One region of the Paenibacillus sp. FSL P4-0184 genome, then DNA from elsewhere that is predicted to be linked to it. Evidence: riboswitches for the same ligand, from Rfam matches in the RefSeq annotation. Region 1 holds a riboswitch; the other holds the start of a gene.

Evidence for each region. Region 1 has a riboswitch for thiamine pyrophosphate ahead of MKY52_RS07055 (ABC transporter substrate-binding protein). Riboswitches for the same ligand answer to the same signal wherever they lie in the genome.
Region 2: linked by a shared signal. The riboswitch ahead of MKY52_RS25020 (ABC transporter ATP-binding protein) and the one ahead of MKY52_RS07055 (ABC transporter substrate-binding protein) in region 1 are both predicted to bind thiamine pyrophosphate.

The regions. Positions count from the first base shown of each region.
Region 1 is NZ_JBBORN010000001.1:1,650,459-1,656,100, reverse strand. It holds gene MKY52_RS07065 (ABC transporter permease) at 1-493, opposite strand, end outside; gene MKY52_RS07060 (thiamine-binding protein) at 490-783, opposite strand; gene MKY52_RS07055 (ABC transporter substrate-binding protein) at 1,082-2,131, opposite strand; TPP riboswitch at 2,292-2,402, opposite strand; gene MKY52_RS07050 (hypothetical protein) at 2,552-4,003, opposite strand; gene MKY52_RS07045 (MFS transporter) at 4,084-5,298, opposite strand; gene MKY52_RS07040 (pyridoxamine 5'-phosphate oxidase family protein) at 5,460-5,642, shown strand, end outside.
Region 2 is NZ_JBBORN010000002.1:730,099-735,740, forward strand. It holds gene thiM (hydroxyethylthiazole kinase) at 1-183, opposite strand, end outside; gene MKY52_RS25010 (ABC transporter substrate-binding protein) at 224-1,258, opposite strand; gene MKY52_RS25015 (ABC transporter permease) at 1,255-2,028, opposite strand; gene MKY52_RS25020 (ABC transporter ATP-binding protein) at 2,009-2,704, opposite strand; TPP riboswitch at 2,972-3,075, opposite strand; gene MKY52_RS25025 (amino acid ABC transporter substrate-binding protein) at 3,299-4,135, shown strand; gene MKY52_RS25030 (amino acid ABC transporter permease) at 4,187-4,855, shown strand; gene MKY52_RS25035 (amino acid ABC transporter ATP-binding protein) at 4,870-5,622, shown strand.

The DNA of each region.
Region 1 (5,642 bases):
TGAAGATTTGCCACTTGCTTGCGCCCGCCATTTTCATATAATTCATCATGACCTGATCACTTTGAGACAAGCCGCCCATTGCAGCGACAGCTACCGGGAAGAAGCATACCATTGTAATCAGCACGATTTTGGGCAAAAGGCCGAAGCCAAACCAGATGATAAGCAGTGGTCCGAGTGCGATAGAGGGAACATTTTGACTCAGAATAATGAGTGGATAAAAAGCCCGTCTAGCCCAAGGTAAAAGATGCAAAAGTAGCGCAACGATCAAGCCTACACCTGTACCAATAGGAAAACCGATTAATGTGAGTCGGAGCGTAGCCATCGTATGAGCCCAGAGACCTGAGGCATTACTGGTGGATTCGCGAGCAATATCAGCAGGACTCGGCAGAATCCAGGATTCGATATGGAATAGAGAAACAGATAACTGCCATACGGTTAAAAAGAAGACGACCGCCACAAGGGGCGGCCATATTAGCTTCCAGGTCGATCTCACGGCCGATATTTCTCCGTCAATTTATCCATGCTGATTCCGTTAGGGTTATGAGCGATTTTGATTTGGGAGATCACGCTTGGACTACCTGCCTCGATCAGCGCCTCCTGCATTTGACGTACAACCTCCAGAAGCTCGCTCAGTTCACCTTCCATAGTAGTTTCCAGTGGATTCACCTGATGTTTAACGCCGGATTTTTGAATAACTTCAATCGCTTTATCTACGTATGGGATGGAGTCCTCATTGTTTGGAGTCTTAGGAATTACTTGAATGCTTAATAATGTATTAGCCACAATAATCAATCCTCTCAAATAGTATAGGTAAGTTCAAAAAGCCAACTTTGATAACGATGTAATTCAGGAAGCAGATTCGGCGTCGAATCTTGAACGAACTTGGGAAGTCCGGTACTCACGTAGCACATCACTACGCTCCGTTCCTCCTTCCTCAAGTAACGTTCAACCTTCTTGGTTCTGAAAGTCGACTTTTTGAACTCTCATTGAAATAGGTAAGTTCAAAAAGCCAACTTTGATAACGATGTAATTCAGGAAGCAGATTCGGCGTCGAATCTTGAACGAACTTGGGAAGTCCGGTCTACTCCGCCGGTAAAAAATCATTCGTGAATGCACTAGCTGCATCCAGCGGTTTGTCCAGCAGCTTCAAATCATACATCCAGTCGCCGTAATTCTGCCAGACCTCGGTTTTTTGCTCTCCCCAGCGTGGGGCGTCGTCCTTATATTTCGGGCTAAGCCATTTTTGGCTAGCTAGGACAAGCTCTGCATCAAGGTCAGGCACAGCCTTGGATAATGTAGCGGCAGCCTCTTCTGGATGATCAATCGCATATTGATAACCCTTCGATGTAGCTTTCAGGAAAGCCTTCACCAAATCTGGATTCTCAGAAATCTGCTTCTCACTCGTGGTCAGCACAGGGGTGTAATAATCGAGCTGAGGCGCATAATCCTTCAAGTAGAGCATATCCAGAGGCTCACCACGCAGTTCGGCTTCAATACCTGTCCAAGCGTAGAAGATCCAAGCGAAATCAATGTCACGTTTGACTGCGGTAAAATAGTCAGCTTCACCAATACTGATTAGCTTCACCTTTTTCACATCGCCACCAACAGGGTCCATGATCGCCTTCATGGCTGCTTCTTCAGCAGGAGAGCCCCAACCGCCGTAGGTTTTACCCTCAAAATCTTTTGGTGATTTAATATTGCGGTCTACTGGAGCGGCGAATCCCGAAGTATTATGCTGAATAATGGCTGCAATCGAGACAAGGGGAACGCCTTGTAGACGGGCTAGAGTCAATCCTTCCTGAGCGCTGATCCCAAAAGCGGCTTCGCCAGAGGTAACCATAGTATCAGAACCCGCTGCGCCAGGTTGAACGATTTCTACATCCAGACCTTCTTCCGCGTAATAACCAAGATCCTTGGCTACGTATAGACCGGTGTGGTTCGTATTCGGTGTCCAATCCAGTGCAACCTTAACTTTGGTAAGCTCTTTCGGAGCATTTGATCCGGTCGCTGCATTCGAATCCGCAGCATTTCCTTTGTTTCCGGCTGTATTCCCATTGTTGCTGCCGCATCCGGCAATCGCAAGAATGAGCATACAGGTGAGGCTAAGCATAAGTGCTTTTTTGAGTTGCATGTCTTCTTCTCTCCTTTAAGGTTGCCAGATCCCGTCATCCAACATGAACCATAAAGTGTAGTATGTACATTTCTTCTACATCTTTTGTGATCTACACAAAAAAAGCGCCCCGAGTGATCGGGACGCTGGCTTGGCGCAAGGTTAGTAAAGGTCACAGGGACCAAAACCAATTGGCGATTCCTACGCTGGCATTATCCAGATCAGGTATAAGGGTCAGTATCTTGTGGGATACAATCTCAGCCGGCCAATTCCAGCACCCCTGGTTCTATGAAGTTAACGGGTATTTCTCGCTTAAACGCTAATCGTCTTTATAAGGACGCTGAAGGCGTTTATGCTTGCATACGGTGTATTATAGACGGCTGTTCTCGGAATGTCTAGTAGCACGCGCCTAAATTTTTCGAATCTCTCCGTCCGTTTTCATTAATCCAGATCTTTATGTTTCTTGCGATGACGCCGCTTAAGCTCAGTAACCAGAGCACCTAGCGTAAGGACAACACTGATCATTATCCCGCTCATAATCACGAAAAGAGCAAGAAACTCAAAGGGGGAATAGCTAACCATCTTACTCCATTGAATCTTTCCATCCAGATCGTCAATGACTTGATTCATGCCATAAATCCCACTTACCACCGTAAATACAGTGAGGATCATCAGCAGATTATCCCGGCGCTTCGATTGGAACTTATCTTGATACTGAAACAGGTCAGTCAAGGTTTCTTTTACTTCCTCGAACAGAGCGTCATTCCCGTATACTTTACGCAGCTGAAGAAAAATCTCCCGTCCTTGCGACTGTGAAATCAGCTCCAAGAAATAAAACTTTGCCGAGAATTTATTAATCGAGTAGATTAAATTGTCGATCTCATCATAATCGTGGTTTATGCGTAGTCGGGAATGCATATTTGCCAGCTTTAGCAGAACAATTTTGTGGAAAATATTGAGTAGAAATCCGTAATAATATTGCCCGTACATCTGGTTGGCCAGGCTAACGGCGATCTTTGGTTCAGCTCGGGTCAGACAGCAAAAGGTCTGCTCATTCATCATATAATACGAGTCTGGGCCCCATCGATTATAGGAATGCTCATGACAGTAGTTCGCAATATACGCTGGATCGCTGGCACTGGCATAGGGCTTCCCGTTCAGATCAATTCCATCAAGCTGAGAGGCGCGATAGCGCATATTTATACTAATCTCATCAGAATCTCCTTCACTCTGAAAGCCATAAAAGGCTTGCACCTGCATTCTTTCATCTACGAAAAAGGGAAGGGTCTCGAAATAAGCCCCATTAATATCCGAGTGATCCAGAAAAGGCTCCAGTCCATCCACCAGATTTCGGAAGACAAAATCCTCTACCATCTCATAGGTCTGTTCTCCGCAATGGATATAGGTGTAGTCATCCTGTACGAAGGTATTCTCAAGCGTCCGGAAGCGGTCCGCGAATTCCAGTGCAATACTAAAGGGAATCGAATCCCCCTCAAGCTGGACACGTATCGTCACAAATCCAAGCTGAAAAGGACATATGAATATATCCGTCGAGAGAATTTTAAAAAATATAGACTGCTGAGGAATCTCTAGAATACAGTCCAGATTATTGACTCTGGAAAAGCGGCGGAAAGAGTCTACATCCTTCTTGCGTGGAAAAAGAATATGTGCAGCAAACGGTAAATAGGTGCGCTCCATCCGTTCATGGGAAACACAGTGATCTTCTCCGTAATAGGCATTTTCTAACTCTTTATTATCCAGAAAAAAACGTGTGAAGCCATCATCCTGCAATTGTTGGATAAGCTTCTTAGAATCGCCCTTTTTTATTGAAAAGGGAAAAATAAACTGCATAAGCGCAGTATGTAATAAAGGCTCAGTTGAAAGCTTATCCATTCATCGTCCATCCTTGTGCTCAGAATATGCTTATAGATGACATTACCCTAAAAGGATTAGGTTGATACCATTTTAACATTCTAAATACTGGAACTCTTTCTTTGCACTGCTTGTCTGGATTGGAATCTCCATGTGGCAATGCTCAGCAAGAACAAGAAGGCGGCAAAACCGGCAAGTAACCCAGCAGTTTGTGCCACTTTTAGATGGTCCATAGACCAGCCCATAAATAGGGGCAGCAGAGCTCCACCGACACCTCCAGCAGCGATCATTATGCTGGGTGTTGATTCTTCGGCTCCTGGTAGCATCTTGCTGGAGAAGACTAGAGCTATGGAGAAAATACCGGACATAAATAGCCCAAGTAGCATAATTACGATGAATGCAGCTAATCGATTATCTGTGAACGGAAAAAGAGCCAGCAGTAACAAGGTCAGTAAACAGCTACTTAAAATATATACACGGTAAGAAATTTTCTCTGCAATCACTCCAGCAAACAATCTTCCTGTAGACATAGCTAGCCAAAAGAAAGTGACTGTCAGCGCCGCCGCAGATTCTGTCATCCCTAGCTTGGCGATAAAGATGGCGGGCATAAAGTTGACCAGACTCATCTCCGTACCTACATAAAGAAAGAAGAAAAGGATGAAGATGCCCAGCAGAATCCATTGTTTCCCTTTATACGGAAGCTGTGTGCTGGACTGCGAGGAATGTGCGGATGCTGAGACTTTGCGAGGTGCTCGCTCGTCCAGTATGGGCTGCAGATTCCCAAAATGGCCTCTTCCCCAGAGAATGAGGGAAAGTAATGAGAAGCCAGCGACAATTAGGAATGCCAATCTCCATGCTCCGGTAGCAATGAGCGGACTGGCGATAAGAGGCATTACAAGTGCTCCTATCCCAAATAGGACTTCAAGTCGGCTCATCGCAATCGCGGTTCCTTCTGTCACAGCTCCGATAATGATGGTGCCGATGACGGCTTCGATCATACCGAAACCAAAGCCAGCCGCAACAGCAATGACATACATCCACTCCCAAGGGGGTAGAAAAGCATACGCAATCTCAGCAGTCAGGAGAAGAGCGGTGGCGATAATGATGCCTCCTCGTTTCCCAAAACGGCGATTGAGTAGGGGAGAGACAAGCACACCAGCCAAAAAACCAGCGAATTGACTAAAGATTAATTGCCCGCCGGCACTATAATTTTGGTCATAATGCTGTAGCAGAACGGGAAGAATAGATCCCAGCACTACATGAGCAAGGCCAATGACAAAGTAGGAAAGACAGCCGATCCAGATCAGTTTTTTCACGAAGTAAGCTCCTTATATTGAAAGTAGTTTATGGAGTAAGGTCGGATTCAATGTGAACCGGAAGGGTACATTATAATAAGCACCATTGTTATGATAAATCCAAACGGTGAGCTTGGATATATAAACTTTTGTTTACATGCTTGAAGGGAGAGATTTACGTAATGGATAACAAACAACTGGAGCAACTCATTATTAGAGCATTGGATGACAACAAGTTTGGTTCCTTTGGTACGATCGAAGAAGGAAATAAGCCGAAAGTACGTTACATGGCCATTTTCCATGAGGGTTTGAAGATTTATTTAGCTACGAATCGCAAAACTCATAAGGTGGAGGAATTATCGAAT
Region 2 (5,642 bases), on a different contig from region 1:
GCCGATATTTAGAACTACAGCAGATGAAAATGCGGCGATATCGACCACTTCCTCGTGAGCATCCGCCATAAAGGGGGAGGCACCGAGCGCCAAAAGACCGTTGGCTGAGAAATTGGCTACGACGATGTTGGTGATATTGTGGACAAGTGGATTGGATTCCCGTACTTTGGATAGATAACTCATGATTATTCCTCCTCAAGTTTTATGAGCGAATAGCTAATGTTTAAAAATTAATAAAAGCATCCTCAGCTTTGATGTCAGTAGACAGTAAATCATTGTCCGATAGCCACTGTCTTACCTTCTCCCAAGACGCTGGCGCTTGATATCCAAAATCTTGATCACCCGCATTCATTAGCGGTAGTAGAATTGCCAGGCTCTTCTCTTCAATTTGCTTATCGAGTGGAGAGGTCTCATCTTCGTGTGCAAGCAGCAAATTTAACGCTTGTTCCGGATTATCCTGCACAAATTGTTGTCCTTTTGTAATTGCATTTAGAAACTTTTTGAAATAGGACTCAGAATTTTGTATTCCTTGATCGCTGGCGACAAGGACTAGCTCATAATAATCGGGTACTCCATAATCCGTGGGATTGAACGAGTTCACGGGATGACCTTCTTTTTCCAGGATTAATTGTTCGTGGTTAATGAACCCTCCCATAATGGCATCCACTTGCCCCGTCGCAATCGCCGGAATAAGGTCAAAGCCTACGTCGATTAATTTGCTGGCCTTAGGGTCACCCCCATCGTTTTGGATCATCGTACGAATCATGGCTTCATAAAGAGGAATGGAAGAATACCCAATCTGTTTACCTGTAAGGTCTTTGGGACTATGAATGTCTCCAGCCTGAGGTACCATTAAATGATTAAGCGGATGCCTCACAATCGCTGCAATCGAACGTACTGGAATGTTCTCACTGCGTGCCATGAGCACCTGAGGTTGATAACTAAGTGCTAAATCGATTTGATTAGCTGCTACAAGTTTCAGTGCGTCATTGCTGTCTGCAGGCATTTGGATCTCTATGTTCAGACCTTCCTCTTGGAAATAACCATTCTGCTCAGCAGCATATAAAAAAGAGTGAACGGCATTGGGATACCAATCGAGCATAATCGTCAGCTTGTGCGTTTGTTTAATTTCGTTAATAGATGAATTAGCAGGAGGACTACTTACATTGGATGCTTTTCCGCAGCTGGTGAAGATTAGGACTGAACATATGAGAAATACGGGAATAAGCCATTTTCTTTGGAAATTCAAATCATTCATTGCTTAGATCCTCTTTTCTTTAAAAATAATGGTTCGAGCAGAGCTATCATCAGAAACAACACTACACCGAGCGCGGACAACAGAAATACAGCGGCGAACATTTCGGCACTTTGCATATTTCCGGCCATCCTTCTGCTAAAGTAACCGAGTCCTTTGCTGCCGCCGAGCCATTCGCCGATGGTTGCTCCAATCACGCAGTACACAATAGATAGCTTTAGTCCTGAGAAAAAAGAGGGCAGCGCCAGCGGGATTTGGGTTTTAGCAAGCAGTTGCCAGCGGTTTGCGCCAAATGTTAACAATAAGTCTTTGTAGGCTTGACCACTTGTACGAAGTCCGTCATATGTACTCACAACGACTGGAAAAAAAGCAGTTAGAAACACAACAGCCACTTTGCTCCACAGCGTATACCCGAACCACATAATAAAAATGGGGGATAGCGCGATTAACGGGATCGTCTGACTGATAATAAGGAACGGATAGATGGCCTTTTCAAGGGGGCGAAACAAGAACATTCCGGTGCCCAGCAGTGAACCACAGATAACCGAGAGAACAAAACCTACCAATATCTCCTGCAGTGTCGCCAATAAATGCGGTCTGAGTAATTGCCTGTGTTCGATCAATGCGATACCTATTGAAGAAGGTGCAGGTAGGATAAAGGCTGGAATCAAGTGAAGACGAACAGCTGATTCCCAGATCACAAGAATGAACAATAGCAGTAGAATGAAGGGGCCGTAATTGTTTAAATATTTTTTAAAAGGTTTGGGCTGCATACAGTCTCCGCTCCAACTCTTCCCGTAACGCTATAAACCGGGGTTCATAGTTCATCTTGTAATGTCTTGGCCTCGGTAAATCAACGACGATCTCCTGTATTTCGCTATGCATGCCTCCAGATAATAAATAAATCCGATCGCTTAGTAACAGCGCTTCCTCTAGATCATGGGTGATGAGCATCACTGTTTGATCCAGCTCATCCCAAAGCCCCAACAGCCAACGGTGTATCTCACGTTTGGTCATAGCGTCGAGCGCTCCAAATGGCTCATCTAGCAGCATAAGACCGGCCCCGCCGCCAGCTACAAGCGTTCGTAGAAATGCGACTCGCTGTTTCATGCCACCCGAAAGCTCATGGGGATAAGCCCTCTCTACATCGGCCAAACCGAAGCGTGACAGCATTTCCCGAATGTGAGAGATCGTCTGTTGTTTACTAAACCTTGGTTTAATCTCCCAGGGCAAAAGACAGTTGTCGAGCACGGTTCTCCATGGCAGCAGCAAATCCTGCTGAGGCATGTATGCGATCTGACCTAAGCGAGTAGAGGATGACGAGTTCGAATGAATTTTTATTTTCCCATGAGTGGGTTCTAGCAAGCCTGCTATAGTTTTGAAAAGCGTACTTTTCCCGCATCCGCTAGCCCCAATGACAGAGACAAATTCTCCTTGCCTGATATCCATGGATAGATCTGCGAATACAGGGGGTTGTTCTGATTCCGGAAAGGAGTAGGTTAAGCCTTGAATGGATAGGATTGTCGTGATGATCGAACCTCCTAAAAAGTTTTGTGAGCGTTGGCTTCTTGGAAAGCATCTTACAAAACTTGCTTCGGAAGCCTACGCTTAAGTTTTGTGATTGATTGTAAACAAATAAAGACCCATTCATTTCCGGTGGGAAATAAATGGGTCAAAAAGTTCATTCAGCATAGGAACACTAAAAATGCATGGGATGAAAATTCTGCTCCACTTCCCTCCGCTGGTATGATCCAGATCAGGTTCCAAGGGTCCGGAGCTTGAAGCTCCGTCTCAGTCGGCCGACTCCCCTAGTGAAATAACAGGTCCATATTTAATTTGTTTATAAATATACCATATCTTTCTGAGATGTAAAGAGAGGATCTTGTGAAGGATTATTCTAAGAATGGGTAATATAAGGGTAGAGATTTACCTAATATTACAATTCCGATGTATATAATCGGAAAAAACCATTGACGGTAAACAGCAGCCAGTGTAGTATACAATTTACCGGATGAATTCCGGGTAAAGAGAGGGGAATTAATAATGAAAAAACTAAGTTTAACTATTCTATTGGCGTTAACCGTGGTGTTTGTAGCGGCCTGCGGCAATAATTCGAATACCGATACTTCTAAAAATTCTTCAGCTGGAACGAATGGTGGAAATACAGCCACTGCGCAAAACAGTCTGGAAGCTGTTAAAGCTAGCGGCAAATTGCGTATAGGAACAGAAGGGACGTATGCACCCTTTACTTATCATGACGCTTCAGGGAAACTGACCGGCTTTGACGTAGAAATTGCTGAGGAAGTAGCGAAGCGTCTCGGTGTTGAACCAGAATTTTTTGAGACACAGTGGGACGGTATTTTTGCTGGGATGGATGCCAAGCGGTTTGATGTTATTTTTAACGAAGTATCCATTAATGAAGATCGTAAAGTGAAATATGATTTCTCTGAACCGTATATCGTATCTAAAGCGGTATTGATAGTAAGTGAAAACAATGAGGATATCAAAACATTTGCAGATCTTAAGGGTAAAAAAGCCGGTCAATCTCTAACCAGTAACCTGTCCGATATCGCCCGTGAGAACGGTGCTGAAATCGTTGCTACAGACGGGTTCAATCAAGCGATGGACCTATTGACCTCAGGCCGTATTGATGCGACTGTAAATGATGGTTTGTCTTATCTAGACCTGAAAAAGCAAAAGCCTGATGTGAAAATTAAAGTGGTAGATGAGATTCCTGACGGTTCGCAAAGCGCAGCTGTTTTCTTAAAAGGCAACGATGAGTTGGTAAAAGCAGTTAGTGATGCAATTGTTGAAATGAAGAGCGATGGCACATACTTAAAGATTTCTGAGAAATACTTTGGTGCTGACGTTTCAAAATAATACAAGGTTTCAGAAGCTAACCAGCTTGGAACCAAAAAAGGATGTCTAAAAATGGATGACCGCAAAATACAAATTTTCTTAGATTCACTGCTACCCCTGCTAAAAGCTGGGGTGGCTTTTACCATTCCTTTGGCATTGATATCATTTGCACTTGGACTGATCTTAGCGATATTGACTGCACTAGCGCGTCTCTCCCCGTGGGTACTTCCGAAGCTGATCGCTCGCTTTTATGTATGGGTCATTCGTGGAACCCCTTTGTTGGTACAACTGTTTATTATTTTCTATGGTTTGCCGGCAGTTGGAATTGTGCTCGACCCTTTCATAGCCGCAACCATTGGATTTACGCTTAGTGTAGGGGCTTATTCATCAGAAATTATACGTGCTGCTATCCTGTCTATACATAAAGGTCAGTGGGAAGCGGCCTTCTCCGTTGGGATGACTCGTGCCCAGGCACTGCGCCGCGTTATACTGCCACAAGCTGCCCGTGTTTCTGTACCGCCGTTATCGAATTCCTTTATTAGCTTGGTCAAAGACACTTCACTGGCAGCGACCATTACCTATACGGAGATGTTCAGAACAGCACAGCAGGTTGCTTCCACCTCCTATGAGCCACTGCTGATCTATTGCGAAGCAGGATTGTTCTATTTACTATTCTGCTCAGTGTTATCAGCACTGCAAAATTACTTGGAGAAACGACTGAGTCGTTACTCTGCGAGCTAAAGGGGGAGACAATTATGATTGAAATACTTAATTTGCATAAATCCTTCGGTGAGCTGCAGGTATTAAAGGGCATTGATCTCGAAATGGAACATGGCAAGGTACTGGTCATTATTGGCCCATCGGGTTCAGGCAAAACAACGCTTTTACGCTGCTTTAATCTGCTTGAAGTCCCTGATCAAGGAAGCTTATCGCTCAGTGATATTAAAATTAATTTCACGGATAACAAGAAAATCCCCCAGAAGTCCATTTTGGCATTACGCCAAAAAACAGGGATGGTCTTTCAGTCCTATAATCTTTTTCCGCATATGACTGCACTAGGCAACGTGATGGAGGGGCAGGTGACGGTCCAGAAACGATCCAAGGACGAAGCACGCGAACGTGCCCTTCAGTTGTTAACTAAAGTTGGCTTGGCGGACAAAGCGGATGCTTATCCGCACCAACTGTCTGGTGGCCAGCAGCAACGGGTAGCTATCGCTCGTGCCATGGCAGTAGATCCAGAGGTGCTGTTGTTCGATGAGCCTACCTCTGCGCTTGATCCTGAGTTGGTGGGGGAAGTGCTTAAGGTTATTAAACAGTTAGCGGCAGAGGGAATGACTATGGTGATAGTGACCCATGAGATGAAATTTGCTGCGGATGTGGCTGACCGGATCATTCTGATGGATGGAGGCCATATTCTAGAGCAAGGGACTCCACAAGAAGTTCTTGAGCATCCGCAGCATCCTCGTGCTCTACAATTTCTGAACAGAATTAGTGGAGAAGAAGTATAGAAGAAGATCAAGACGCAAAA